One region of the Clostridium felsineum DSM 794 genome, then DNA from elsewhere that is predicted to be linked to it. Evidence: a T-box and tRNA genes for the amino acid it is inferred to sense, from the RefSeq annotation. Region 1 holds a T-box; the other holds one or more tRNA genes.
The links. The T-box of region 1 lies ahead of pheS (phenylalanine--tRNA ligase subunit alpha). A T-box ahead of a tRNA ligase gene usually reads a tRNA of that ligase, here a tRNA-Phe.
Positions count from the first base shown of each region.

Region 1 (15,377 bases):
GGCGTGATTTCTGTAAGAAGCAGAAAAGAAGGAGATTTAGGCTCAATGAATGTTGAGGACTTCATATTTAGAATAAATGCTGAAGTTAAGCAGAAAATAAATTCACTTTAGTTCTTGACAAGAACACTAAGTGGTGCTATAATTTACAAGGTATTGGAAGTAGAAACCTACCGTTTCTCACCTTACAGCCACGAAGCTAGTAAGGTTTAAGATATGCAGCTTATTTTGCTATGTATATTTGAGACGGTGAATAACCGTCTTTTTTTATTATAAATATATGTATATTCATTAAGTTTTCGGAGGTGAAAATCATAAGTAAGAATAAAAATTTTATTGTAAATGGGGAAATAAGGCAAAAAGAAGTCAGAGTAATAGGTGATGATGGTTCTCAGCTTGGAGTTATTGCTACAAGCGAGGCACTTAGACTAGCAGAAGAAAAGGAACTTGATTTGGTTGTTATGTCACCTAATGCTGTTCCACCGGTTTGTAGGATAATGGACTTTGGTAAGTTTGTCTATGAGCAAACTAAGAAAGAAAAAGAAAATAAGAAAAATCAAAAGATTGTAAATATCAAAGAAGTAAGATTAAGTGCATCTATAGAAGAACATGATATACAAATTAAATCAAATAATGCACGTAAATTTTTAACAGCCGGAGATAAAGTTAAGGTTACAGTAAGATTTAGGGGAAGGCAAGCAGACTACGCATTTAAAGGTAGAAAGATACTTGACAATTTTGTTGAGAAAATAAATGATGTTGCCGTTGTTGAAAAGACAGCGAAATTAGAGGGTAAAAATATGATAATGATATTGGCACCTAAAAAAGCTCAATAGTATAGGAGGAAGTACACATGCCAAAAATGAAAACAAAGAAATCAGCTGCTAAAAGATTTAAAGCTACTGGAACTGGAAAGTTAAAAAGAGGTAAAGCTTTTAGAAGCCATATACTTACTAAGAAGAGTACAAAGACTAAAAGAAACCTTAGAAAAGGTGGATACGTTTCAGAGACACAAGAAAAAACAATGAAAACATTGTTACCATACCTATAATAGGAAAGGTTTAAGGAGGTTAATTTAGTATGGCTAGAGTAAAAAGAGCAGTAAATGCACGTAAAAATCATAGAAAGGTTTTAAAACTTGCTAAAGGTTATTATGGTGGAAAAAGTAAGTTATTTAAAACAGCAAATGAATCAGTAATAAGAGCACTTAGAAATGCTTATGTTGGAAGAAGATTAAGAAAAAGAGATTTTAGAAAACTTTGGATAGCAAGAATAAATGCTGCATCAAGAATAAATGGTCTTTCATATTCTAAATTTATCAATGGAATAAAATTAGCAGGAATTGATATGAATAGAAAGATGCTTTCAGAAATCGCTATAAATGATCCTAAAGCATTTTCTGAATTAGTTGAAGTAGCTAAAAAACAAATTAACGCATAGTAATTATTAAATTGCAGTCTATATGAATTCTTTCAATATATGCATATATAAATATGCATATATTGGATTTGCTTACATAAAATCATATATGGCTGCAATTGTATTATATAATAAAAAAGGAATGAACGAATTGAATACAACAATAACAAGTAAGGGAAACTCTATTATAAAAGAAGTTAAAAGATTAAAAGAAAAAAAGTATAGAGATTTGAACAAAAAATTTATTGTGGAGGGATTAAGATTCGTTAAAGAAGCTTTAGAATCTGATTTTGACGTAGAATATTTGTTTGTTTCTGAAAAAAGCTATGATAAGTTTATTTTAAATGATATAGGTGAAGATATAAAGAAAAACGTGGAAGTTATAAAAGTTTCAGAAAGTATTTTAAATCAAATTTGTAGTACGGAAACACCTCAAGGAATAGCTGCGGTTGTGAAGTACAGTAAAGTTTTAAGTAAGATTACAAAAGGATTCTATATGCTTGTAGATAAAATTCAGGATCCTGGAAATATGGGCACTATAATAAGAACTGCAAATGCCGCAGGAGCCTTAGGAATTATAATAACTAAAGGTACTGTGGATATATATAATAATAAGACTCTTAGAGCTACCATGGGATCAATTTTTAAATTGCCTGTAATATTTGAAGATGAAAAACTATCACAAATAGCAAGATTAAAAGAAAATGGATTTAAGCTTATAGCAAGTACTCCTAATACAAATAATAATTTTTACAATGTAGAGTTAAATGAAAAAATTATTATTGCAGTCGGTAATGAAGGAAATGGATTGAGTGATGAGGTTATAAATATCAGCGATATTAAAGCTAAAATTCCTATGCCAGGAGATGTAGAATCTCTTAATGCTGGTATAGCTGCCGCTGTTATGATGTTTGAATATGTTAGAAAACATCATGTATAAATTTCTTCGGGGGTATTAATGAAAAAAATTAAATATTGTTTGCCAATTAGAAAAAAGAGTATTATTTACTTTTTTTTAAGCTTAGTATTCTCTATTATTACTAATTATTTTATATTTTTTAATAATAGGCAAAGAGGATACAGTTTGAAAATCTTTGTTGTAAATTTAGTATTAATTTTAATTTACTTTCTAGCATTACGAGGATTTTCATTATTTTTTTGCTTTTTTAAGATACAAGTAAGCAAAAACTTATTAATTGGAGAAAATCCAATAATAATTATTATACATAAGATTACTTTGGCCTGCTTATTTTGGGTATTTTTAAATATTATCATTCTTAATAGAGTTGATATTATACATTATAATATAGATTTGGCTTTTCTTTTTTCAATCTTTATTCTCTTTTTACTTTTTTCCATGACAGGCATAATTAAAAATATTTGTGAGTATTTTATCAAACACAGAGATAAAATGTATATTATGTTAGCTTTAGTTATAGCTACTTTTTCAATAACACAATTAATTATTGCTTATGGACTCCAGACCACTTCTCCTAATTGGGATTCTGGTGTGGTGTTTAGTGATGTTATCGCCTTTATGGACAAAGGTAAAATTGTCAATTCACAGTACTATGTATTATATCCTAATAATTTAGGTTTACTTAGTGTTTTGATTTTATACTTTAAATTTTTGAAGGTTTTTGGTGTAGTACATTCTTTGTATGCAGCATCAATATTAAATGTTGTTGTAATGAATATATCAGTACTTTTAATATATTTAATTTGTGAAAAGGTAATTGGTATTGAAGGTGCAATTACATCTCTATTCTTTTCGTTTATTTTTGTAATATTGTCTTGTTGGGTTACTACTCCGTATACGGATATATTAGGAATGATTTATCCGCTGCTTATATTATATTTGTATTTGAAGTCAAAAGAAATCAAAAGAAATAAAGTTAAGCTACCGGTGTATATATTAATAGGTATTGTAGCTATGTTTGCTTATAAGATGAAGCCAACAAGTCTATTTGTAATGATAGCAATTATTATGGTGCTAATAATAACAAATATAAAACATCCTAAAAAATTTGCATTAAAGTGTGCTCTTATGCTATTAGGATTAATCTTTAGCCTAAATGTATTTAATTATAGTTTGGATAATTCAGGGATACTAAATCATAAATTAAAATATGTATATGAACACAGTACACCACCAACTTACTTTCTTATGATAGGTATGCAAAAGCAGTATATAAAAGATAGAGGAGCACTGTATGGTGCAGTGGATGCTGCGGATGCAAGATTAAATAATAAGAGTCAAACTAAGGAAAATAGAATAAAGCAAAATATTCCTGAAATAAAAAAACGTCTTAGAGAGTTTGGTTTTAAAGAATATTTAAAGTTTTTATCCAATAAAGCAAGCTGGATTTTTGGAGATGGAACATTTTATGCTTATGGTGAGGGTGATTACAAGGAATCTAAGTTAGTGCATAAGGATAGAATTAGTAAAAATATTCAAAACGTTATGTATCCTAATTCAGATAAATATATATACTTTGCACATTTCCTAGAGGGAGCATGGATTGTTCTAATATTTTTTATTGTATTTCCATTATTTTTAAAAGAAAAGTATAAGGATAAAGAAGAACTATCTATTTTGCGAATAACTATTTTGGGTGTGTTTATTTTCTTGCTTTTCTTTGAGGGAAGGTCTAGGTATCTATATAATAATATTGGTATTTTTATTATTACATCGGTGTATGGATATAATTTATGTAAAGAGAAAGTACTTGCTATAATAAAAAAAAGCTAGTACAAATTTCCATAAACTATTGAAAAAAGATTTTTATGTGATATAATAGGAATCAATCTTAATAATAGAAGCATTGAAAGAGAGAGTAAATATAATAGGATTTTAAGAGAGAAAAGGTTATTAGCTGAAAGCCTTTTTAAGTCTAGTTGTATTGAAGTTCACTCTGGAGTTCCATTTGTGAAATGTAGCTTTGTACAAATTAGCAAATGGCGGTTAAATATCGTTAAAATATTGAGTGGGTTATCCAATTTGGGTGGTACCGCGGAGATTATCCGTCCCTTTTTATAGGGGCGGTTTTTATTTTTATATAAAAGAAAGGAGCTTATAATTCAATGAAAGAGAAGCTTGAGGCCATAAAAGAAAAAGCATTAAACGAATTAAAAAGTGCAGTAGACAAGAAAAATATTGAAGACATAAGAGTAAAGTATCTTGGTAAAAAAGGAGAACTTACTCAAATACTAAGAGGTATGGGAGGCTTGACAAAGGAAGAAAGGCCTATAATAGGAAAGCTTGCAAATGAGGTTAGAGCTAAGCTTGAAAATCTTATTGTTGAGGCAAGTGAAAAGATAAAAAATGAAGAGAAGAGTAATAGACTTCAAAGTGAAATTATAGATATTTCTATGCCAGGAAAAAAACAAACAGTCGGTCATAGACACCCAACCTTCTTAACGTTAGAGAAAGTTGAGAACATATTTAGAGATATGGGCTTTGTAATTGAAGAAGGACCAGAAGTAGAGTATGATAAGTACAATTTTGAGATGCTTAACATACCTAAAAATCATCCGGCTAGAGGAGAACAAGATACTTTTTACATAAATGATAATGTAGTACTTAGAACTCAAACATCTCCAGTTCAAGTTAGAACAATGCTAGACCAAAAACCACCTATAAAAATGATCTCGCCTGGTAAAGTGTATAGATCAGATGCTGTTGATGCAACGCATTCACCTATATTTTATCAAGTAGAAGGTCTTGTTGTAGATAAAGGGATAACCTTTGCAGATTTAAAAGGAACTCTTGAGACTTTTGCTAAAAAAATGTTTGGAGAAGATGTTAAGATGAAATTTAGACCTCATCATTTCCCTTTCACAGAGCCATCAGCAGAGTCTGACGTAACATGTTTTGCGTGTGGAGGAGAAGGTTGCAAGGTATGTAAGGGAGAAGGCTGGATAGAGCTTTGGGGTTGTGGCATGGTGCATCCTAATGTTTTAAGAAGCTGCGGTATAGATCCAGAAGTATATAGTGGATTTGCTTTTGGTATGGGTCTTGATAGAATAGTTATGCTTAACTATGGAATAGATGATATAAGACAGCTATACGAAAGTGATATGAGATTTTTAAAACAATTCTAGTATTTTGTTAGGAGGATAAAAATGAAAGTACCTGTTAAATGGTTAAAAGATTATGTTGATTTTGATATAAATGCTAAGGAACTTGGAGATGCATTAACTCTTTCAGGCTCTAAGGTTGAAGAAGTAATAACAAGTGGGGATGAAATAACAAATGTGGTTACAGGCAAAATATTAAAAATAGAACCTCATCCTGACGCAGAAAAACTTGTTATATGTAGTGTAGAGGTTGGAAAAGAAGAACCAGTTCAAATTGTAACTGGTGCACAAAATATGAAGGAAAATGATATTGTTCCAGTTGCACTTCATGGATCAACACTTCCAGGAGGCGTAAAAATTAAAAAAGGTAAGCTTAGAGGAGTACCATCTAATGGTATGATGTGTTCAAAAGAAGAACTTGGAATTGCCGATGAAGAGCATGTTCACGGTCTTATGATATTGGATAAGGATGCACCTATCGGAAAGGATATTAAAGAAGTTTTAGGATTGGATAATCCTGTTATAGATTTTGAAATAACTTCAAATAGACCGGATTGTTTAAGTGTAATTGGAATAGCTAGAGAAACAGCTGCCACAATTAATACAAAGTACAGAAATGTTAAAATAGATTTTTTAGAAACAAAAGGAACAAACGTTAATGATGAAATAAGTGTTGAGGTTAAAGACGAATTATGTAGAAGATATATGGCAAGAGTAATCAAGAATGTGAAAATAGAGGATTCACCTGCATGGATGCAAGAGAGATTGATGCTTGCTGGTGTAAGACCAATAAATAACATAGTCGATATAACAAATTTTGTTATGCTAGAGCTCGGTCAACCAATGCATGCTTTTGATAAAAAAATGATAACCTCAAATAAAATTGTTATAGAAAGAGCAAAAGACGGAGAAAAATTTGTTACTCTTGATTCAGAGGAAAGAAACTTAGATTCAAATGTATTAATGATAAAAGATGGAGCGGAGAATTGTGCTATAGCAGGAATAATGGGTGGACTCAATTCTGAGGTTACAGAAGATACACATGAAATAATATTTGAATCAGCTAATTTCGATGGAACTAATATAAGAATATCTTCTCAAAAATTAGGTCTTAGAACAGAGGCATCAGGAAGATATGAAAAAGATTTAGATCCAAATCTTGCTGAGACAGCACTTAATAGAGCATGTACATTGATTCAGGAGTTAAAAGCTGGAGAAATCGTAGAAGGTGTAATTGATATATATCCTGTTAAGAATGAACCTAATATAGTTGAGGTTGATTATAATTGGGTAAATAATTTCCTTGGAATTAATATACCTAAGGAAGAAATGAAAGAATATCTTGATAGATTGGAATTAACAACAGAAATAGAGGAAGATAAATTAAAGGTTTTTTCACCAACCTTTAGATGTGATATAAATATAAAAGAAGATGTAGCTGAGGAAATTGCTCGTATTTATGGTTACAATAATGTTCCTTCAACTATAGTAAAAGCTCAAAGTGTAAGAACTGGTAAAAGTAAAATTCAGCAGATAAAGGATTTTATCACAGATATATTGATTTCTAGTGGTCTTAATGAATCTATAAATTATTCATTCATAAGTCCAAAGGTATTTGACAAAATACTAATTCCAGAAGATAGTGAACTTAGAAACGTTGTAAAAATAAGAAATCCTTTAGGTGAAGATTTTAGCGTTATGCGAACTACAACTATTCATTCTATGATGGAATCTCTTGCTAGAAATTATTCGCACAATAATGAGATATCAAGGTTATTTGAAGTTGGAAAAGTATACGTACCATCTAAAAATGAAGATGAGATTCCTAAAGAAAAGAATGTAGTAACAATTGGTATGTACGGTGAAGCTGATTATTTCGATTTAAAAGGTGTTGTAGAGAACTTAGTGGAGATATTAGGGATAAATAAAATTTCTTATGCTCGTGAAAGTGAAAATCCTACTTTCCATCCTGGAAAAACAGCAGTTATAAAAATTAAAAATGTTGTTTTGGGTACTCTTGGAGAAATTCACCCTAATGTAAGCGAAAATTATAGTATTGATGAGAGATGCTATATAGCAGAGATAGATTTAGATTTACTAGTAGAAAATGTAGTATTAAAGAAGAAATATAAGCCGTTACCTAAATTCCCTGCTGTAACAAGAGATACTTCAATTTTAGTCGATGAAGATATACTTGTTCAAGAGATCGAAAATATCATAAAAAGGCAAGGCGGAAGTATACTAGAGAGCTTCAAGCTATTTGATGTATATAAAGGAAAACAAGTTCCTGAAGGCAAAAAAAGTGTATCCTATGCACTTACTTATAGAGATGAAAATAAGACTTTAACAGATAAGGATGTAGAAAAAATTCAAAATAAAATTGTAAAAACCCTTGAACATCTTTTGGGAGCAGAACTTAGATAAGAAAATATAGTTTCCAGTCCTTATATGGGGTTTCCAATAGAAAGTTAAAATATCTTTTTACAAAAGTATAATATATAATTGTTATATATGTTTAACTTTGAGGTTGAGTTGGAAACCCCATATGTGTTAAAATATATTTAAAGTATATTGGTCAAATATCATATAAAAAACAAATAGACAATGTACATATAAAACTAAGAGGGTGTTTATATGAATATAATTACCATAACAATAAACGGAATGGAATATAATTTAAAAGGTGAAGAAAAAGAAGAATACCTTAGAACTGTTGGAAATTATGTGGATAAAAAAATTAAAAATATTTTAGGTAATAATGAAAGATTAAGTACATCGGATGCGGCGATATTAACAGCGCTTAATGTTACAGATGATATGTTCAAGCTTAGCAATGAAAATGAAAGATTAGCTGATAGCATGGAACTTATGGAAAAGAAAATTGCAGCACTTGAAGAGATTCAAAGAAAACTCGAATCTGAAATGGAAAATGTAAATAGTAGGAATGAAGAACTTTTAAAGAACATAGAAGAAGCAAAAAATAATGTTTCAAGCGAAGAAGTATCTCATTTAGTAGAACAAATAAATGTTCTTAAGCTTGAAAATATTAAGATAAAAGATGAAAGTAAAAGTCACATTGATAGTGAAGAAAAATATAAAAAAGAAAATAAGGCATTAAGGTTTAATATACATACTTTAAAATATAAAATAATAGATCTTGAAAATAAGTTTCTAGAAAATCAAATTAGTTTAGCTAAGGCCAAAAAAGAAGTTGTTGAGGTATTAAATAATAATCCAAAATCAAAGAATGTTAAATAAAATCCCGTTCAGTAATGAATGGGATTTTTACTTTATTATAATATAATTACATAAGCTATCATAAAATATTATAAGTAATTATTTTAGGAGATTTAATTTATGATATATCTTGATAATTCAGCAACAACTTTTCCTAAGCCAAAGAATGTTTATGATGATGTTATGGATTGTATGAAGAACTATGCAGCTAATCCAGGAAGAGGATCTTATGATATGGCTATAAAGGCGGCTCATAAGGTTACAGAGACCAGAGAAGCAATAGCTAAACTATTTAATATTTCAGATTTGTTTAATGTTATATTTACATCTAGTGCGACGGAAGCTTTAAATATAGGTATAAAAGGCTTTTTAAAAAGAAGAGATCATGTAATAACCACATATATGGAACATAATTCTGTATTAAGACCTATAAGTTATTTGAAGAAAAGGGGGATCGAGGTAAGTATTGTAAAGGCTGATCAATATGGCTTTGTAAATCCTCAAACTATCGAAGGAATGATTAAAGATAATACAAAATTAATTGTAATAAATCATGTATCTAATGTTACAGGAACAATACAAAATATAGATGAAATAGGAGAGATAGCACATAAAAATGGAATAAGTTTTATGGTAGATGCAGCGCAAAGTGCAGGGGTTTTAAATATCGATGTTGAAAAAAGTAATATAGATATGTTGGCTTTTGCGGGGCATAAAGGACTTTTTGGACCTCAAGGCACAGGTGCACTTTATATAAGAGAGGGGATAAAGCTTACGGAATTTAAAAGTGGAGGAACTGGGAGTAATTCATTTTCTGTTGAGCAGCCTGAATTCTTACCAGATAGATTTGAAAGTGGTACATTAAATACTCCAGGTATTGTAGGAATGAATGCGGGAATAAATTTTATAAATAGTATTGGAATAAGAAACATTGCAAAACATGAAATGGAACTAACTAGATATCTTATATCAAACTTAAAAAATAAAGATTATGTTAAACTTTATGGACCAGAACTAAATAATAGAGGAGCTGTGGTTTCTTTTAATATAGATGGAATTGACAGTTCGGATGTAGCAGCTATTTTAAACGTAAAAGGCATTTGTGTCAGGAATGGGTACCATTGTGCACCACTAGTTCATGAAATTATTGGTACAAAGAATAAGGGCACCGTAAGAGTAAGTCCAGGATATTTTAATACAATAGAAGATATTGACAAGTTAATTGAGGCTTTAATTGAAATAAATAAAGGAAAGATATAAGAAAGTTTTAAGAGGTGACGTTATGGATGATCTTGAAAAGTGGGTAAAAGATTATTCTGAAAAAAATGGATTGAAATATCAAGAGACTATATTTAAGGCATTGAAATTTTACAAAAAATTTGTGGAAGAAGGAAAATCAGAATACTATGATTTAGGAAAAAAATTAAATGAATTTATTAAAGAAAATCAAAATACTCTTTTTAAAAAAGAAACTTCAACAATTAGTATAGAGAGAAATAAAGAAAAAGGATTACTTCAAACTGAGGTTTTAGAAGATGTTGATAAAAAAGAGAGGTATTTAAAAAGTATTGATAATATAAGTTCAAATCTTATAAACATAATATTAAGTGAAAATACAGTAATACTAAAAATTTATGATAGCGATAAAGTTGTTGCATCAGGAGTAATTAGTTTTGAGAATTTAGCTGAAAGTGGAGCTAAGTATGTATTTGTACATTATATAAGAATATCCAGTGGAGATTACAGAAAAATATATCCTATGATAGAAAAGAAAATAGAAAGTGTGGCTGAAAAGTTTGGAGCACATAGAATTGATAGAGTAATAAGTAGTGAAGCAATTAATAGCTTTAAAAATCTTGGATACAATGAAGTGTATAAAAATTATTATTTAAGAATAAAAACAGATAAAAGAAATTATAATTTAGGTGAATATGAAAAAGTGTCAAGGCATAGTGTGGGTAGTAAATATGTACCTATTTTTAAAATGTGTCCTGACAGATTTCAAATACAAAATGCAATGAACAGACTATATAGATTTACAACAGAAAAAGGAAGATTTTATGCTCAAATATCTATAAAAGATAGCAATGCTTCAGCTAAATTATATTTTGATAGAAGCAAACTGGGTAAAGTAGAATATACTAAAAGTGTATATTACACATTGATAAAGTATTTTAATAAAGCAAATGTAAAAAATCTATATACATTAATGGATCAAAGGCATATTAATGTAGTAGGGAGTATAGACAGCGCCCGTAAAATAAAAGAGTGGGTTTGGATTCGAAAACTCCTCTAATTAAGAGGTGAGGAGAATGAAAACAAAAGATCTACAAAATGAATACTTGGTAGTTTTTAAATCTCAAAATCATGCTGTGTATATTTATGGTAAATTAAATGATAAGAAAATTAAGACTAAGATAATACAAACACCATGCTCAATATCAACTTCATGTACACATAGTGTGAAGTTTACCGATGAAATTAAGGAAGCAGTAATAAATGAAATAAAAAGTAATAGTATAGCAGTAAAGGGATTATATAAAATAGAAAGAAATGGTACAAAAAAAACCTATAGAAGAATTGAATTCTAATGTATAAGAGATTTCACTTTTTAGTGAAATCTCTTATTTTAATTGAAATTATTATATGTAACCTGTAGTTTTCAATGTACATATAATAATTAAGTAAGTAATAAAGTAGAAGAGGTACTATGAAATTTAATATAGATAGGGAAAAAAAGATAATTATAAAAAATAGAATTAATTATGAAAAAGTTTATAAACCTGGAGTATCTATAATAGTCTGTACAAATAAGATAAAGTACCTTGAAAACATATTTGATAATTATTCTAGATTGAGTTATAACAAAAAAGAAATGATAATAATATTAAACAAAATGAATTTAAGTATTAATGAGTATAAAAAGAAGGCAAAATTATTTTCTGATGTGAAAATAGTTAAAAAATCAGAAAAGATTACTCTTGGGGAATGTTTGAATTATGGAGTGAAAATTTCTAAATATAATTATATATTGAAGATGGACGATGATGATTATTACGGAGAGAACTATATCTTAGATGAAATTATATCACTTATTTATTCTAAGGCTAGTGTTGTTGGAAAGGCATCTTTTTTTGTATATTATGAAGGATATAATAAACTTCAATTAATGTATCCTGAAGGAAATGAAAAATATATACCTAATATAGCAGGGTCTACATTACTTATTAAAAAAAATGTTTTTAGCAAGGTGAAATTTAGAAATGTTAGTCTAGCAGAGGATGCAATGTTTGTAGAAGACTGTTTTAAAAATGGGATTAAAATATATTCAGGCAATAGATTTAATTATATATATTTTAAACACAAGAGTACAGGTGATCATACATGGAAAATAAGCGCTGAAGATTTAATGAAAGTAACGAAAAATATAGGAAGCTTTAAGAATTATATTTCAATTGTAACAATTTAATCTAAATTATTTAAGGAGGATAATATGATAAATGTAACTAAAACTTACCTTCCTCCATTTGATAAATATGCTGATTATATAAAAAAAATATTTAACACGGGTATTGTAACGAACAATGGTGAGATGGTAACAAGATTAGAAAAAAGACTTCAGAAGTATTTGGGAGTAAAAAATATTGTTCTTGTTCAAAGTGGAACCTTAGCACTTCAAATTGCATATAAAATTTTAAATATAAAAGAAGAAATAATAACAACGCCATTTTCATTTGTTGCAACAACAAGCAGTTTATTATGGGAAGGGCTTATCCCTATATTTGTTGATATAGATAAAGATAGTTTTAATATAGATATAAATTTAATTGAAAAAAACATTACAGAAAGAACCTCTGCTATAGTACCAGTACATGTTTTTGGAAATAGTTGTGATATTGATAGCATATATAAATTAGCGAAAAGAAAACATCTAAAAGTGATTTATGATGCAGCTCATGCCTTTGGTATTAAATATAAGGATAAGAGTATATTGTCTTATGGAGATGTATCAATATTAAGTTTTCATGCAACCAAAGTATTTCATACAATAGAAGGTGGAGCTCTTGCAATAAATGATGATAAATTATACGAAAGAGCAGTTCTTGCTAGAAATTTTGGAATAAAGAGTGAAGAAATTATAAAAGGCATAGGAATAAACGCAAAAATGAACGAATTTGAAGCTGCTATGGGATTATGCGTTTTAGATGATATAGATGAGATAATTAAGAGTAGAAAAAGAGTATATGAAAATTACGTTAATTATATAAAAGGTAATGTTAAATTTCAACTGCATAATAGAAATAGTACATTAAATTATAGCTATATGCCTATTGTATTTGAAAGCGAAAAATTACTTAAAAAGGTTCTAAAAGCTCTATTAAACGAAGGGGTAAAGCCTAGGAGATATTTTTATCCATGCCTAGCTAATCTGGATTATGTAGAAACAAGTAGAATGTGTATAGCAGAAGATATAAGTAAAAGAATTTTGTGTTTACCACTGTATGATTCTTTAAAAAGTGCTGAGCAGATTAAAATAATAGATACAATAAATAAGGTTATAAAATTAGGGTGATAAGTGTGAATAGTGATATAAAGATTAAAGTAAGTGTCTTAATTATAACATATAATCAATCTAGGTTTATAGAAAAAGCAATTAAAAGTGCACTGCTTCAAAAAACTACATTTAAATATGAAATTATAGTAATGGATGACTCATCTAAAGATGGTACTTTAAATATAGCTAATAAGTATAGAGAGAAGTATCCAGATCAAATAAAAGTATTTTCTAATATTAATAACTTAGGGATAACTAAAAATTATAAAGAAGGTTTTAAAAAATGTACAGGTGAGTATATAGCAATTCTTGAGGGAGATGATTATTGGATAAGTAAAAGAAAACTTCAGCTGGAAAGCGATTTTTTAGATAGACATACAGGATATTCTGCTGTCTTCAATAGATTTGTTGTATATAATACGATTTATAATACAAAACAAACTCAAGCTTGGAATAACAGTTTTTCTTATGAAACTATAACAACCAAAAAACTCACGTTAGGTAATGTAATAGGTAATTTTTCAGCATGTATGTATAGAAAAGTATGTGTAAATAAGCTTAAGGAAAGTCTTTACGATATGGTTGTGTATGATTGGATGTTTAATATAGCAATATCAGAAAAAGGACCAATAGCATATCTTCCTCAAATATGTTCAGTTTATAGGGTACATTCAAAGGGAAAATGGTCAGGTAAAAGTGAAAGAAGTAAAATTTTAATGACTTTAAAGCTTATAGATAAATATAATAAATTTTTAGGATTTAAATATGATAATAATTTTAAAATAGTAAAAAAGGTTATATATAATGAACTTATAAAGTCTTGAATATATTAATGCAGTATTTTCAACATTTACACAAATTTTTAGGGGGATACCAAAGTGAAAACAAGTATAATAATACTCACATATAATAATTTTTTATATTCTAAAAAGTGTATAGAAAGTATAAGAAAGTACACAAAAAGATCGGCTTACGAAATAATTGTTGTTGATAATAATTCTAAGGATGAAACAAAGAATTGGTTAAGCAGACAAAAGGATATAAAAAAAATATATAATAGTACTAATTTGGGATTCCCTAAAGGTTGTAATCTTGGAATTAAAGCTGCATCTGGTAGTGAAATGCTTTTCTTAAATAATGATGTTGTAGTAGCAGAGAATTGGCTTTCAAATTTAAAAAAATGTTTGTATAGTAACAGTGAAATAGGAGCAGTAGGTCCAGTTACCAATAGGTGTTCAGGTATACAACAAATAAATGTAAAATATAATTCATTAGTTGAAATGCATGAGTTTTCGAAAAAATATAATATATCAAACAGTAGAAAGTGGATTAAAACAGATAAATTAGTTGGATTTTGTATACTTATAAAAAGAGTTGTAATGGAGAAAGTGGGATTGTTTGATGAAAGATTTACACCAGGAAATTTTGAAGATGACGATTATTGTCTTAGAATAAGTAGAAAAGGATATAGGCTTTTTATTTGCAGAGATACCTTTATCCATCATTATGGATGTGTATCTTTCGGAAACTATGGATATGGGAAATTAATTAGAACTAATAAAATAAAATTTGAAAAAAAGTGGGGAAAGAGAATGTAAGTATTTTTTAGCGAATATAAAAGGGTGGTGTGAAGTGAAGGATGAACCCAAAGTAAGTATACTTATACCTACTTTTAATAGACCAAAGTTTTTAAATAAATCTTTAATGAGTGCAGTTATGCAAAGTTATAAAAATATTGAAATTGTAATATGTGATGATAGTACAAATTATGAGAGTAAACAAGTTGTAAGTAAGTATATGAAAAGGTATAAGAATATAAGATATTATTTTAATAATGGTCCGCTTGGAAAATTCGGATTAAATAATATGAATAGATGTTATAAACTTTCAAAGGGAAAATATATTAATTTTTTAAATGATGATGATAAGTTTCATGAAAATAAAATAATGAAAATGGTAGAGTGTATTCAAAGCTATAAAAATATATCGCTTGTTACATCTCATAGAGGTATTATTGATAAAAATGATAAAGTACTTAGAGATATAAATGCAACTAAAAGAATAAAATATGTTAATAGACCAATAAGTG
Region 1 is NZ_CP096980.1:3,112,152-3,127,528, reverse strand. Features, by position in the region: gene thrS (threonine--tRNA ligase) at 1-111, shown strand, start outside; ribosomal protein L20 leader region at 152-272, shown strand; gene infC (translation initiation factor IF-3) at 303-833, shown strand; gene rpmI (50S ribosomal protein L35) at 851-1,048, shown strand; gene rplT (50S ribosomal protein L20) at 1,078-1,437, shown strand; gene CLFE_RS14850 (TrmH family RNA methyltransferase) at 1,559-2,356, shown strand; gene CLFE_RS14845 (glycosyltransferase family protein) at 2,375-4,168, shown strand; T-box leader at 4,233-4,451, shown strand; gene pheS (phenylalanine--tRNA ligase subunit alpha) at 4,501-5,520, shown strand; gene pheT (phenylalanine--tRNA ligase subunit beta) at 5,542-7,920, shown strand; gene CLFE_RS14830 (cell division protein ZapA) at 8,131-8,754, shown strand; gene CLFE_RS14825 (cysteine desulfurase family protein) at 8,854-9,993, shown strand; gene CLFE_RS14820 (hypothetical protein) at 10,016-11,029, shown strand; gene CLFE_RS14815 (putative Se/S carrier protein) at 11,046-11,324, shown strand; gene CLFE_RS14810 (glycosyltransferase family 2 protein) at 11,444-12,202, shown strand; gene CLFE_RS14805 (DegT/DnrJ/EryC1/StrS family aminotransferase) at 12,227-13,306, shown strand; gene CLFE_RS14800 (glycosyltransferase family 2 protein) at 13,312-14,112, shown strand; gene CLFE_RS14795 (glycosyltransferase family 2 protein) at 14,167-14,886, shown strand; gene CLFE_RS14790 (glycosyltransferase family 2 protein) at 14,858-15,377, shown strand, end outside.

Region 2 (15,377 bases), 1.5 Mb from region 1:
TAATGGTACATATAAGAAAGCTAAGGCAAAAGTTAGAAGATGATCCCTCTAATCCTAAGTATATTTTAACAGTTAAAGGATTAGGGTATAAAATGAAGTTTTAAGAAGGGGAAAACTATGAGAAGAAAATCATCCAGCTATATAAAAATCACTAGCTTATTTACAAAAAGTATAGTATTAATTCTTGTAATAATTTTTATTGTAGATATGTTGACAATGATAAGATTAACGGAATATAGACCAACATTAACTCAGGATCCAGCTCAGTTTACAAATGATATAGGAAAATATATAAAAGTAAAAGATGCTAAACCATATATAGATGAAAGAGGAAAGAATATATTAAAAGAACAGAATGCATGGATTCAAATTGTGGACAATAAATTAGAAGAGGAATATTCATATAAAAAACCTAAAAACGTTCCTATAAAGTATAGTCCAATAGAATTTGTACATGTTTATAAATATGATACTGTTAATTCCACGTTGTTTATTGGAGAAAAAAGCTTTGAAGGTCAAAATAAATTTTCTTATTTTATTGGATTCCCTATAAATAAAATTGCTAAATATAATTTAGAATATAATCCTCATAATTTAAAAGAAATAATCGGTGGAGGCATTTTAATAATATTAGCTATTAATTTAATAATAATTTTAATATTTGGATATGTTTATTTTGCGCGTAAAATTGGTAAACCTCTTGAAAAAGTACTCATTTACATAGAGAAATTATCTAGTGGTAATTATAAAATTAATGAAAAAGAAAAAGGTATATATAAGTATGTATTTAAAAATTTAAATGTCCTATCTAAAGTTTTAATGGATAATAGGGATAGAAAAAAGAAAATAGATCAGTTAAGAGATCAATGGATTTCATCTATAAGTCATGACATGAAAACACCATTATCATCAATAAAGGGCTTTTCAGAGATACTTAAAGATGATGACTATGAATTTGCAAAAGATGAAATTATAGATTATGCAGGTATAATATATGATAAAGCATTATATATGGAAGAACTTATAAATGATTTGAATTTTAGTTATAAGCTTAGAAATAATTGTATCACTATAAATAAGAAAAAAGTTTATTTTAGCAAGTGGTTAAATAATATAATATATACGCTGCATTCATCACCAGAATTTAAGGATAGAAATGTGAAAATTTCTAATATAGATGAAAATATAGTTATTAATATAGATGAACTTATGATGAAAAGGGCATTTGTAAATATTATTACTAATTTCTTAATGTATAATGATAATAATTCTATAATAGAGATATTTGTAGAAAAGAGTGAGGAATTTATTAAAGTAGGTATAAAGGATAATGGAAAAGGAATACCAGAAAAAGATATTGATCACATATTTGAAAGATATTATAGAGGAACAAATACAACTTCAAATTCAAAAGGTTCCGGATTAGGAATGGCTATAGCTAATGACATAATAAAGTTACATGATGGAGTTTGTAATGTGAAAAGTAAAGAGGGTGAGGGTACTGAATTCACTGTGTTTTTAAAAGAGAATTAATATATAGATATGGTCAATAACTTATTAATATAAAAAACTATTGACATTATAATTGTATGTGGTAAAATATTATTCGTTGTCGCAAGTTTGTCGTTTTTAAAAATAAAAAAATTTTAAAAGATGTTGACAAAACTTGATGAAAATGATATTATAAATAAGCTGTCTGAGTGCAGCGCACAATTGAACTTTGAAAATTAAACAGAGAATTAAAGAACCAGCAATTCTTTTGAATAGAATTTATTCTATTTAAATAAATTTAGCGATGAGCTAAAGGAATACAGAGTAGCATCTGTATAAAAGATTCAGAAGACACTCGTTTTAGTAATAGCGAGGAAATTTTGGATAAGACGAGGAAATAAAGCGAGTCAATAGTAATCTATGATGAGTTTTATTGACGAAGTATTATACAAAATTAACCACTATAATCTATAGAGAGTCGCATGATTCTAATCAAACTTTTAAATTGAGAGTTTGATCCTGGCTCAGGACGAACGCTGGCGGCGTGCTTAACACATGCAAGTCGAGCGGGGAACTTCGGTTCCCAGCGGCGGACGGGTGAGTAACACGTGGGTAACCTGCCTCATAGTGGGGAATAGCCTTCCGAAAGGAAGATTAATACCGCATAATACTCGGAAATCACATGATTTCTGAGCCAAAGGATTTATTCGCTATGAGATGGACCCGCGGCGCATTAGCTTGTTGGTGAGGTAACGGCTCACCAAGGCTTCGATGCGTAGCCGACCTGAGAGGGTGATCGGCCACATTGGAACTGAGACACGGTCCAGACTCCTACGGGAGGCAGCAGTGGGGAATATTGCACAATGGGGGAAACCCTGATGCAGCAACGCCGCGTGAGTGATGAAGGTCTTCGGATCGTAAAACTCTGTCTTATGGGACGATAATGACGGTACCATAGGAGGAAGCCACGGCTAACTACGTGCCAGCAGCCGCGGTAATACGTAGGTGGCAAGCGTTGTCCGGATTTACTGGGCGTAAAGGATGTGTAGGCGGATATTTAAGTGAGATGTGAAATCCCCGGGCTTAACTTGGGGGCTGCATTTCAAACTGGATGTCTGGAGTGCAGGAGAGGAAGGCAGAATTCCTAGTGTAGCGGTGAAATGCGTAGAGATTAGGAAGAATACCAGTGGCGAAGGCGGCCTTCTGGACTGTAACTGACGCTGAGGCATGAAAGCGTGGGGAGCAAACAGGATTAGATACCCTGGTAGTCCACGCCGTAAACGATGAATACTAGGTGTAGGAGGTATCGACTCCTTCTGTGCCGCAGTTAACACAATAAGTATTCCGCCTGGGAAGTACGGTCGCAAGATTAAAACTCAAAGGAATTGACGGGGACCCGCACAAGCAGCGGAGCATGTGGTTTAATTCGAAGCAACGCGAAGAACCTTACCTAGACTTGACATCTCCTGAATTAGTCCGTAATGGATGAAGTCCCTTCGGGGACAGGATGACAGGTGGTGCATGGTTGTCGTCAGCTCGTGTCGTGAGATGTTGGGTTAAGTCCCGCAACGAGCGCAACCCTTATCATTAGTTGCTAACATTTAGTTGAGCACTCTAGTGAGACTGCCCGGGTTAACCGGGAGGAAGGTGGGGATGACGTCAAATCATCATGCCCCTTATGTCTAGGGCTACACACGTGCTACAATGGTAGGGACAAAAAGATGCTATACCGCAAGGTGGAGCTAAACTCAAAACCCTATCCCAGTTCGGATTGTAGGCTGAAACTCGCCTACATGAAGCCGGAGTTGCTAGTAATCGCGAATCAGAATGTCGCGGTGAATACGTTCCCGGGTCTTGTACACACCGCCCGTCACACCATGAGAGTCGGCAACACCCGAAGCCCGTGAGGTAACCTTTTGGAACCAGCGGTCGAAGGTGGGGTTGATGATTGGGGTGAAGTCGTAACAAGGTAGCCGTAGGAGAACCTGCGGCTGGATCACCTCCTTTCTAAGGAGTCGACATGGAAATGTAATTTCCATGAAGGTTCTTTGTTCTCTGTTTAATTTTGAGAGTTCAACTCTCTATTTGTACTTTGAAAATTGCATAGTAATTAAGAGTAATACTCTAAAGCAAGGCAAAGTTAATTCTTTGTTGTTTGAATTTAAATATATTTACTTAGTATAGGATTCAATACCTCATATTAGTAATGATGAGGGAATTTCGGGGAATACAAAGAAATAAAGAAAACTTATAGTAATCTATAGTTAGCTTTATTGATGAAGTATTGAACGAAATTAGCCATCATAATCTACAGAGATATTAATGAATTCTTGTAAGGTCAAGCTACAAAGGGCGCATGGTGAATGCCTTGGCACTAGGAGCCGATGAAGGACGTGATAAGCTGCGATAAGCTTCGGGTAGACGCAAATAGTCTGTGAACCGAAGATTTCCGAATGAGGAAACTCTCATGGGTAACCCCATGAACTGTATACTGAATTCATAGGTATATAGAGGTAAACCCAGGGAACTGAAACATCTAAGTACCTGGAGGAAGAGAAAGAAAAATCGATTTCCTTAGTAGCGGCGAGCGAAACGGAAAGAGCCCAAACCGGAAACTTGTTTCCGGGGTTGCGGGCAGATCATTAAAGCTTTATATCTTAACCGAAGATTTCTGGAAAGTTAAACCATAGAAGGTAATAGTCCTGTAGGTGAAAAGAGAAAAAAGCCCGATCTGTACCAGAGTACCACGAGACACGTGAAACCTTGTGGGAAGCTGGGAGGACCACCTCCCAAGGCTAAATACTACCTAGTGACCGATAGTGAAGCAGTACCGTGAGGGAAAGGTGAAAAGAACCCCAGACGGGGAGTGAAATAGAACCTGAAACCGTGTGTCCACAACCGATCAAAACACGTTAATGTGTGATGATGTGCTTTTTGTAGAACGAGCCAACGAGTTACGGTATGCAGCAAGGTTAAGCACTTAAGGTGCGAAGCCGAAGGGAAACCAAGTCTGAATAGGGCGCATAGTTGCATGCTGTAGACCCGAAACCGGGTGACCTATCCATGGCCAGGGTGAAGCGGAAGTAAAATTCCGTGGAGGCCCGAACCACAATGGTGTTGAAAAACCATGGGATGAGCTGTGGATAGGGGAGAAATTCCAATCGAACTCGGATATAGCTGGTTCTCCTCGAAATAGCTTTAGGGCTAGCGCCATGAATGAGTACCGGAGGTAGAGCACTGAATGAGGTAGGGGCTGACAACAGTTACCGAACTCTATCAAACTCCGAATGCTGGATACTTGAATCATGGTAGTCAGACTGCGAATGATAAGATCCGTAGTCAAAAGGGAAACAGCCCAGATCACCAGCTAAGGTCCCAAAGTATAGATTAAGTGGTAAAGGATGTGGGATTTCTAAGACAACTAGGATGTTGGCTCAGAAGCAGCCATTCATTAAAAGAGTGCGTAATAGCTCACTAGTCAAGAGATCCTGCGCCGAAAATGTCCGGGGCTAAAATCTAACACCGAAGCTGTGAACTTGTACTTCGTACAAGTGGTAGAGGAGCATCCTGTATGGGCTGAAGTCGTACCGAAAGGAGCGGTGGACTGTACAGGAGAGAGTATGTTGGCATAAGTAGCGAGAACTAAGTGAGAATCTTAGTGGTCGAAAACCTAAGGTTTCCTGGGGAAGGTTCGTCCGCCCAGGGTAAGTCGGGACCTAAGCCGAGGCCGAAAGGCGTAGGTGATGGACAATCGGTTGATATTCCGATACCGCAGAGTAACGTTATGAGAAATGGGATGACGCAGAAGGATAGGATATGCGTACGTTATTGGAAGTACGTCTAAGCACTGAGAGTGGAAGATAGGAAAATCCGTCTTCCTTAAGCTTGGGGTGTAATGGTGAGGTAGTTTACTACCGAAATATCTGATTTCATACTGCCAAGAAAAGTCTCTATCCAGGAGCTCTGTGCCCGTACCGCAAACCGACACAGGTAGGTGAGGAGAGAATCCTAAGACCATCGGAAGAATTGCTGTTAAGGAACTCGGCAAATTGACCCCGTAACTTCGGGAGAAGGGGTGCCTACGAGAGTAGGTCGCAGAGAATAGGCCCAAGCAACTGTTTATCAAAAACACAGGTTTCTGCTAAAGCGAAAGCTGAAGTATAGGAGCTGACGCCTGCCCGGTGCTGGAAGGTTAAGGGGAATGCTTAGCGCAAGCGAAGGCATGAACTTAAGCCCCAGTAAACGGCGGCCGTAACTATAACGGTCCTAAGGTAGCGAAATTCCTTGTCGGGTAAGTTCCGACCCGCACGAATGGCGTAATGATTTGGGCACTGTCTCAACAGCAAATCCGGCGAAATTGTAGTGCAAGTGAAGATGCTTGCTACCCGCGATTGGACGGAAAGACCCCGTAGAGCTTTACTGTATCTTAGCATTGAATTTCGGTATTGTCTGTACAGAATAGGTGGGAGACTTGGAAGCAGTTCCGTCAGGAATTGTGGAGTCGTCTTTGGGATACCACCCTGACAGTACTGAGGTTCTAACCGGAGGCCATGAAACTGGTCACGGGACATAGCTAGGAGGGCAGTTTGACTGGGGCGGTCGCCTCCTAAAAAGTAACGGAGGCGCCCAAAGGTTCCCTCAGCGCGGTTGGAAACCGCGCGTAGAGTGCAAAGGCAGAAGGGAGCCTGACTGCGACACAAACAAGTGGAGCAGAGACGAAAGTCGGGCTTAGTGATCCGGTGACTCCTCGTGGGAGGGTCATCGCTCAACGGATAAAAGCTACCTCGGGGATAACAGGCTGATCTCCCCCAAGAGTCCACATCGACGGGGAGGTTTGGCACCTCGATGTCGGCTCGTCGCATCCTGGGGCTGAAGTAGGTCCCAAGGGTTGGGCTGTTCGCCCATTAAAGCGGCACGCGAGCTGGGTTCAGAACGTCGTGAGACAGTTCGGTCCCTATCCGTCGCGGGCGAAGGAAATTTGAGAGGAGCTGTCCTTAGTACGAGAGGACCGGGATGGACTGACCTCTGGTGTACCAGTTGTCTTGCCAAAGGCACGGCTGGGTAGCTATGTCGGGAAGGGATAAACGCTGAAGGCATCTAAGCGTGAAGCCCACCTCAAGATTAGATTTCCCATAACATAAGTTAGTAAGACCCCTGTAAGAACAACAGGTGATAGGTCAGAGGTGTAAGAATGGTAACATTTTAAGCTGACTGATACTAATAGGTCGAGGGCTTGACCAATTAATAAGTAAATATATAATAATTACTATGCAATCTTGAAAGTATAAAGTACTTTCTATAATTAAATAAATCCGGTGATCATAGCATGGTTGTAACACCCGTTCCCATACCGAACACGAAGGTTAAGAACCAGAACGCCAATGGTACTGCAGGGGAGGCTCTGTGGGAGAGTAGGTCATTGCCGGGTAATGTTTGGCCGGATAGCTCAGTCGGTAGAGCAGAGGACTGAAAATCCTCGTGTCCCTGGTTCGATTCCTGGTCCGGCCACCATTATATTTATGGCGCTATAGCCAAGTGGTAAGGCAGAGGTCTGCAAAACCTTTATCCCCAGTTCAAATCTGGGTGGCGCCTCCAATTAATTATATGACGATTAGATAAGTAGTATATACAGTAATTCATAAAGAGTTAGCTGTACATACTACTTTTTATTTTTTTGAAAAAGTTGAAATGACTACATTTAATAAATTATAATATAATAATTAAGTTGATTTTTATTTTTTGGAGAATGAAATTACAATGAATATAAATATTTTGAAAACAAACAGTGATAATGTGGATTTCATCTACCTCATTAAATTATTAGATGAGGACTTGAAAGAAAAGTATGGGGATTTACAAAAACAATATGATGATTATAATAGAAATAAAGATATAAAGCAAGTATTGGTTATCTATAGGGACAATGTTCCTGTTGGATGTGGTGCATATAAGGAATATAAAGATAAAACTGTTGAATTAAAGCGTATTTTTATTGATAAAAAGGAACGAGGTAATGGGTTAGGTAAGTTAGTAGTAAATACTTTGGAGAAATGTGCAAAGGAAAAATATTATAAGTACGCTATTTTGGAAACAGGAATAAAACAAAATGAAGCTATTCATTTATATAAGAGGTGTGGTTATACTATAATATCAAATTATGGTCAGTATATAGGAAACACTAATAGTATATGTATGAAAAAGACTTTATAAATAAAAGTATTAATTTTAGTTATGGATCTATGATAAAATATAATATAATAATTTTAAAATCTAGGTGGTGAATATATTGATACGTGAATACATAAAGAACAATATTTTAGTTACAGATGGTGCAATGGGAACATATTATTCTAAAATTACAGGGGATTATAATAATTTTTGTGAATTTGCAAATTTAAATAATCCTAAAGTCATATTTAATATTCATAAGGAGTATATAGATGCGGGAGCTAAATTTATTAGGACAAATACTTTTTCGGCAAACACCTTAACAATGGATATATCAAAAGAAGAACTAAGGAATATAATAACAGAGGGGTATAAAATAGCTAAAAAAGCCGCTGCAACTAAAGATAATGTATTTGTTGCAGCGGATGTAGGACCAATTAATAAATTTGAAGTAGGAAAACCTGTAGAGTATATAATAGAAGAATATAAGTTTGTAGTAGATACTTTTATGGAATTAGGAGCCGATATTTTTGTATTTGAGACATTAAGTAGTATAGATTGTTTAGAAGAAATTTTTAAATATATAAAGTTAAAAAATAAGTATGCTTTTATATTAACTCAATTCGCAGTTATGCAAGATGGTTTTACAAGAGAAGGTATTAGTGCAAATAGTATTGTAAACAAAATGAACAGTATTAAAAATATAGATGCATATGGATTTAATTGTGGTTCTGGACCAGCTCACTTATATAGTGTTATTAAAAATTTGAAATTACTTGGGGATACAATATCTGCTTTACCTAATTCAGGGTATCCGGAATTAATTAATGAACGAATGGTATATGTAGATAATCCTGATTATTTTGCTGATAAAATGTCAATGATTAAAAATGTAGGAATTAAAATATTAGGAGGGTGTTGTGGTACTACACCAAGACATATAGAAAAATTAGTAGAAAAATTAAAAACAAATGTTAAACAGGTAGAAATAAAAGCAATTAAGAAAGAAGAAAAACCTAATAAAAAAAGGGAAAAGAATAAGTTTTGGGAAAAGTTGGTTAAGGACGAATTTCCAATAGTGGTAGAGTTGGACCCACCGTTCAATATTGATATAGATAAAATTATGTATGCAGCTGAGGTGTGTAAGAAAAATAATATAGATTTAGTTACTATTGCAGATTCACCTATGTCGAAAGTTAGAGTGGACTCAATAATGATTGCATCTAAAATTAAAAGAGAATTGGGAATAGAGGTTATGCCCCATATGTGTTGTAGAGACAAAAATGTAAACGCTATAAGAGCTAGTTTGCTTGCTGCGCATATAGAAGGTATAAGAAATATTTTAGCTATAACTGGAGATCCTGTTACAGGAATTGATAAGGTTAATACAAAAAGTGTTTTTAATTTAAATTCATTTAAACTTATGAACCTTATAAGTGAAATGAATAAAGAAGTATTTAAACATGACGAGATAAATATAGGAGGGGCGCTTAATTTAAATGTATTAAATAAAAAAATTGAGGTTTCAAGAATGTTGAAAAAGGTCGATAATGGAGGAACATTTTTTTTAACACAACCAATTTTTGAAGAAAGTACTATTGAATTTTTAGCTAACCTTAAAAGAGATAAAGGTGTAAAAATAATAGGAGGAATATTGCCTTTAGTAAGTTATAGAAATGTTCAGTTTATAAATAATGAGCTTTTTGGAGTTAATATTCCTAAAGAATATGTTGAAAGATTTAAGATTGATATGTCAAGGGAAGAAGCAGAAACAGTTGGAGTTGATTTAGCAACAGAGCTTATACATAAAATTAAAAAGTATGTTGATGGTATATATATGGTCACACCATTTAACAGAATTGAAATGGTTATGAAAATATTAAAGAATATTAGGAAGTGATTTTATTAAACTTGTTATAGATAGATTTGAAGGTGAATTTGCTGTTTGTGAAAGGCCAGATAGAAGTATGCTTAATATATTAAAAACTAGAATCCCTAAGGGAGCAGTAGAGGGTACCGTTTTGAATTTATATGATGATGGTAATATTAAAATTAATATTGATGAAACAAGGAAAAGAAAGATAGATATACAAAAATTAATGAGTAATTTGTTTATGTAAATAGTAAATTTAACATACAAAATACTAGATAATTTCTTTCAAGAATATTTTTAGATGAAAAAATTAAATTTCATAAGAAAATTTAATTTTTTTGTTTTTTTAGTAGTTGTATTTTTATGGAATTTTAAATAAAAAAATGAAAACTAAATATACGAATAAATACAAATAATAACATATAATGGAATAAAACAAGAATGCGCAATAACTTTTTTGTAAAAAATAAACACCAACGTTATATAATTGTATGACAAAAATGAAACAATCTATGTATTTTGTTTCATATTAGTATTTATTATATCACTTATAGTTACATTTTCCAACAGATAGTAAGAATATATTTTTAATATACTTTTGTTGAAATATGTTTAAATTTCTATACTTTAGTAAGTAAAACTAGTGTTGTTAAATAATCAAAAAACGTTTCATTATATTTTTTAAAATATATCAATGAATTATAATATTTAAACTAAAAAAGTTACTGAAATAGGCAAATTTTGCAATATAGCTATGAAACAAAATACATAGATTGTTTCATAGTATTTTATTTTCTTTCGATTATGGTTTTTTTAATATTAACTAATTGAGGAGTGAGGATTTATATGGTTAAAAAATGTAATGGAGGTGATTTACGTATTAAGTCGTTTCAATTAAGTGGGAATAAAAGAAAAAATATTAAAAAAACTAGTTTTTAGGGGATAAAACTTTATGTTTTTTATTTGGGGATTGATAATATAATTGGTTTATTAGTATGAATAGAAATATAAAATATGGTATAAGATAAATATAGTAATTGATGGGTATAGAGAAATTAATTCATTGTTAATTTAAATATGTACCAAAATGATTTTATAGTCAGCATTTTGGTACAATTTAAGTTTAAATGTACATAATTTCTCTATAATTTTTAATTTAATACAGTAGGCTGATTTATTTCTATAATTTTTTTCAATGAATTCATATATACTTGAGCACCTATAGGTAATGTTAGCTTAGGGTAATCATGTCCACTCATAAGATTTGTTATTGTTGGCTTATTTAGACTAAAAATTTTATCTGCAAAAACTTCATTTAATGTTAGACTTCTATTGTAATGTGGTAAAGTACAATTTTTGAATTGTCCCAATATAAAACCATTACAGGTATTAAGCTTGCCAGAAAGTTCGAGGTGAGTTAACATTCTATCTATTGCATATGGTTCTTCATGAACATCTTCAATAAATAAAATATTATCTTTAAAATCAATTTCATAGGGCGTGCCTAAAGTGTTACTAATTAAAGATAAGTTTCCCCCAACTAAATGTCCACGACATTCACCTTCTACACTGCAAATTAGTTCATTTTCAGAAGGATTTGAAATTATATACGGTTTGTTTCCATTCATTAGAGTGTTGAAAAATGAGTCAATAGTATACTTGTCTTTAAAATTAGAAGTAAACATTGGCCCATGAAAAGTAATCAAATTGCATTTAGAATAAAAAGTATTTAAGAAAGAAGTTATATCACTAAAACCTATAAATATTTTTGGATTGCTTCTTATAACATCGAAATCTATATAAGGCAAAGTTCGCATAGAACCATAGCCTCCTCGTACACATAAAATCATGTCGACTTCATTATCTTTAAACATATCCATAAGATCAGCTGCTCTATTTTTATCTTCACCGGCAAGATAACCACGCTTATCATATATATGTTTGCCGAGTTTAATTTTAAATCCTTTGTTTTGAAAAAAGCTAATAGCATTTTCAATAGATTTAGGATCTTCAGGGCTTGCTGGAGATATAATACCTATTGTATCTCCAAGCTTAAGTTTTTTACCTAACAAAATTATCACCTTCTTAATTTAAAAAGTATTCTTTTTATATAAAAATATTCCTGTTATGCAGGATATTAAGGCCATAAGTCCACAAATTATCCAAAATCCATATCTATATGTTGATAAAGGTATTCCAGCAACATTCATTGCGAATAAATTTGAAATCATTGTAGGAATTGATAGTAGTATTGTTACTGAGGTTAAAAATTTTATTACAACATTTAAATTATTAGATATTATTGAGGCAAATGCATCCATTGTTCCACTTAGAATATCGCTATATATACTTGCCATTTCAATAGCTTGTTTATTTTCAATTATCACATCTTCAAGTACATCTTGATCATCTGTGTATTTTTGCATTACTTGAAGTTTTAACATTTTTTCAAGAGTAATTTCATTTGACTTAAGTGAAGTAGAAAAATATACAAGAGACTTTTCAAGGGATAGAAGTTGAATAAGCTCTTTATTTTTAAGAGATTTATGAAGTCTTTTTTCAACCATAAGACTTTTTTTATCAATTTGTCTAAGGTACAGTAGATAGTAGGTTGCTACTTTATATAGTATTTGTAATATAAATCGTGAACGTTTAAAAGTAAAGAAAGTTTTTACTTTTCCATCAAGAAAGTCAGATAATATTTTACTGTTTTTAAGACATATTGTTATGATTTCCTTTTCAGTGTGTATTATGGCAAGTGGATAAGTATCATAAGCTAAAGAGTTATCTTCAACCTCTGTAAAAGGAATATCTACAATAATTAAAATGTTATTATCTTCTATTTCTAATCTAGAGGTCTCCTCATCATCCATCGCAGCATTTAAAAAGTCCATTGGAACATTTGTTTTTTTCTGTATAAGCATTAGTTCTTGTTTAGTTGGTGCTGTGACATTTATCCAACAGCCTGGTTCTACATTTTCTAATTTTTCAAGTTTTGATGGATTATTGAAATCAACACTTTTATAAATGGATATCATGTTTTATGGTCCTGTACAAAGTGTAAAATAATTATTTGTACAGTTCCTCCCTTCTTTAATTCAATTATAGTTATAGATATATTATAACTGGTAAGAAGTCTAAAATTCAATTATTAAGAACTTATTTATTGTTAAGTTCATTTTTTGCTTCAAATAAAAGGCTATTATTTTCTATTAAATCAATACATGTAAATGCTAAAGCTTTTATAGTTTTCATAATTATATTATGAGCATAAGGTGTAATTGTTTCATCTGCGAAGAAGTTAGTTCCATATCTCACTGAAGAATTTTCTGTTATAGATATGTATGGATGTATACAAGGAATTGAATGACTTATAATTCCTAAACTGAGGTATGAGGATAAGTTTTTAGGTTTATCTATATTTATTATCCCACATTCCTTTAAATTATGTGAAAAAAGTCGTGAAAGAGTACTGCTTGATAACAATTCTGTACATGGTGCGTCGCTAAGGTGAAGTTCGAAGTCAATATTTAATAGTGAGCATAAACCCTTGAAAAATTCTCTTATTTTTAACTCATGGTCAGATATATTTTGAGAAGATACAGAATTTAAAGTAAAGGCCATTTCAGAAATTTTAGGATCAGAGTCAACTAAATTTGAGAAACTTAAATTATTAATATCTAAACTAGCTTTTGAAGTGCTTATTAAATAATTTAAGGCATTAAAAATAATTAGGGCAGTATTAAAATTCCAGTGGGAACTCGCTATATCAGCCATTTTGTTATTTGATGAAAAATTAAGTTTTAGTGGAAGAGAAGCCATTGAAGTACCACTTTGTGCTGTTATTACATGTGGTTGAGCTGACAATATAGCGTCCATATCTTCAAAAGTTCCTTGTTTAAACATTGTTGATTTCAAACTACTCTTCAATTCACCAGGACAACCTATTAGAACAACACTTCCACCGATTTTAGAAATAGTTTTGGATAGAGTAAGGGCGGCACCAATAGAAATAGTAGTTTTAGCATTAAATCCGTATATATGACCGTAATTTATATCTGCATCATACTCACATATAAGGCATATTTTGGGATGACCTTCTCCAAATTGAGAAAAAAATGCGGTGTTAACATCTAAATAGTTTGTTAAAGTATTGAAATTATAAGACTTTAAAAGATCAGTTATATACTTGCAAGCTTTATATTCATGAAAGCTTTCTTCGGGATTATCATATAAATATTTTGTAAGAGAATACAATTCGCTATCGATTGTAGTTAAAAATGAAGCTAGTTCTTGTTTCAAAGTTACTCACCTCTTGATATAGATTAGAATCAAACAACATATAGAAGATTAATATTTAATAACTTATAGTATTTACTAAAAATAAAAATATATTAAAATTTTTTTGGGACAAAATAAAATTTCATAGTACAGTGAATAAAATATAGTATAAGGGTTATAGTGAATAAAGATTAGATGTTTAAAGAAAACTAATATGCTTGATTCATAGGAGGGATAGGCTATGAAAAAAATGTGTATCATATGCAGAAAGCCATTAAAAGATGGTATAATAATAAATGGAAAGGGTATTTGCAAGAACTGTGAAAAAAGGTTAGTAGGACTTGAATGTGGAAATGATTTTTATGAATATTATAAAAAACGTATAAAAAAAAGAATAGTTCATAATACAGGAAAACGATATAAAAGTGGGGTGTGTGATTGTATAAAAACTCCATGATATAAGGAAGTGAATTACTAGTGTCTAAAGCACCTATAATAGATGGAATAATGAAATATATAAGTGAAAAAAATAGTTTGTTTTGTACACCAGGACACAAAGGTGGTAGAGGATTTTCAAATAGTAAAATGGGTAAGAAGTTATATGAAAATATCATAAAAATGGATTTAACAGAAGTTGATGGGCTTGATAATCTACATGCGCCGGTTGGAATTATTAAGGAAGCTGAAGATAGGCTTAGAGACTTATATGGAAGTAAAAAATCATATTTTCTTGTGAATGGAAGCACAAGTGGTAATCTTGCTATGATATTTTCATGTTTCAATGAGGGAGACAAGATAATTGTTGAAAGAAATTGCCATAGATCAATATTCAACGGAATAATATTAAGAAAACTTAATCCTATATATGTAAAAAATTATTTTGATAAGAATATAAATGCTTCTTTATCTATAGATGAGGAGTATTTTTTAAAAGTTATACAAGAAAATAAAGATGCCAAGGGAATAATACTTACATATCCTAATTATTATGGTGTGTGCTCAGACTTGAGAAATATAATAAAGGTAGCTAAAAAATATAAAATGAAAGTTTTAGTCGATTCAGCACATGGAGCTCATTTTGGAATATCAGAAGGTTTGCCACAAAGTGCTGTTAAGCTTGGAGCAGATATGGTTGTAATGAGTTCACATAAAACTCTACCAAGTTTTACTCAGACTGCATATCTTCATTTATGCGGTGATATTGAAGAAAGCAAAGTAGACTTTTATGTAAGTTCGTTTTTAAGTACAAGCCCATCTTACATGTTAATGAGTTCTATGGATTATGCTAGAAATTATCTTGAGGACAGAGGAAAGCGTGATTACGATAACTTAGTAGAATTATGTATAAAATATTCAAAAAAAATAAGCAAAATAAATGGACTACATGTGTTGAATTCAGAGGATTTAAGTATAAATGGAAAAAGGCTTCAATTTGATGCAACAAGGTTTGTGATTAATGTAGAAGATGGATGCAGCGGATTTAAATTGTATGAATATTTAAAAGAAAATAATATACAACCTGAAATGTGTGATGACAGAAATGTTGTTTTAATTTGTTCACCCT
Region 2 is NZ_CP096980.1:4,590,535-4,605,911, reverse strand. Features, by position in the region: gene CLFE_RS21340 (response regulator transcription factor) at 1-104, shown strand, start outside; gene CLFE_RS21335 (sensor histidine kinase) at 118-1,533, shown strand; rRNA gene CLFE_RS21330 (16S ribosomal RNA) at 1,993-3,498, shown strand; rRNA gene CLFE_RS21325 (23S ribosomal RNA) at 3,828-6,732, shown strand; rRNA gene rrf (5S ribosomal RNA) at 6,803-6,919, shown strand; tRNA gene CLFE_RS21315 (tRNA-Phe) at 6,927-7,002, shown strand; tRNA gene CLFE_RS21310 (tRNA-Cys) at 7,013-7,086, shown strand; gene CLFE_RS21305 (GNAT family N-acetyltransferase) at 7,249-7,701, shown strand; gene CLFE_RS21300 (bifunctional homocysteine S-methyltransferase/methylenetetrahydrofolate reductase) at 7,778-9,559, shown strand; gene CLFE_RS21295 (DUF3006 domain-containing protein) at 9,546-9,779, shown strand; gene CLFE_RS21290 (S66 peptidase family protein) at 10,684-11,604, opposite strand; gene CLFE_RS21285 (magnesium transporter CorA family protein) at 11,623-12,570, opposite strand; gene CLFE_RS21280 (zinc-binding metallopeptidase family protein) at 12,692-13,834, opposite strand; gene CLFE_RS21275 (sigma factor G inhibitor Gin) at 14,055-14,270, shown strand; gene CLFE_RS21270 (aminotransferase class I/II-fold pyridoxal phosphate-dependent enzyme) at 14,291-15,377, shown strand, end outside.
Region 2: it encodes a tRNA-Phe, which carries the amino acid that the T-box ahead of pheS (phenylalanine--tRNA ligase subunit alpha) is inferred to sense. The anticodon was not compared.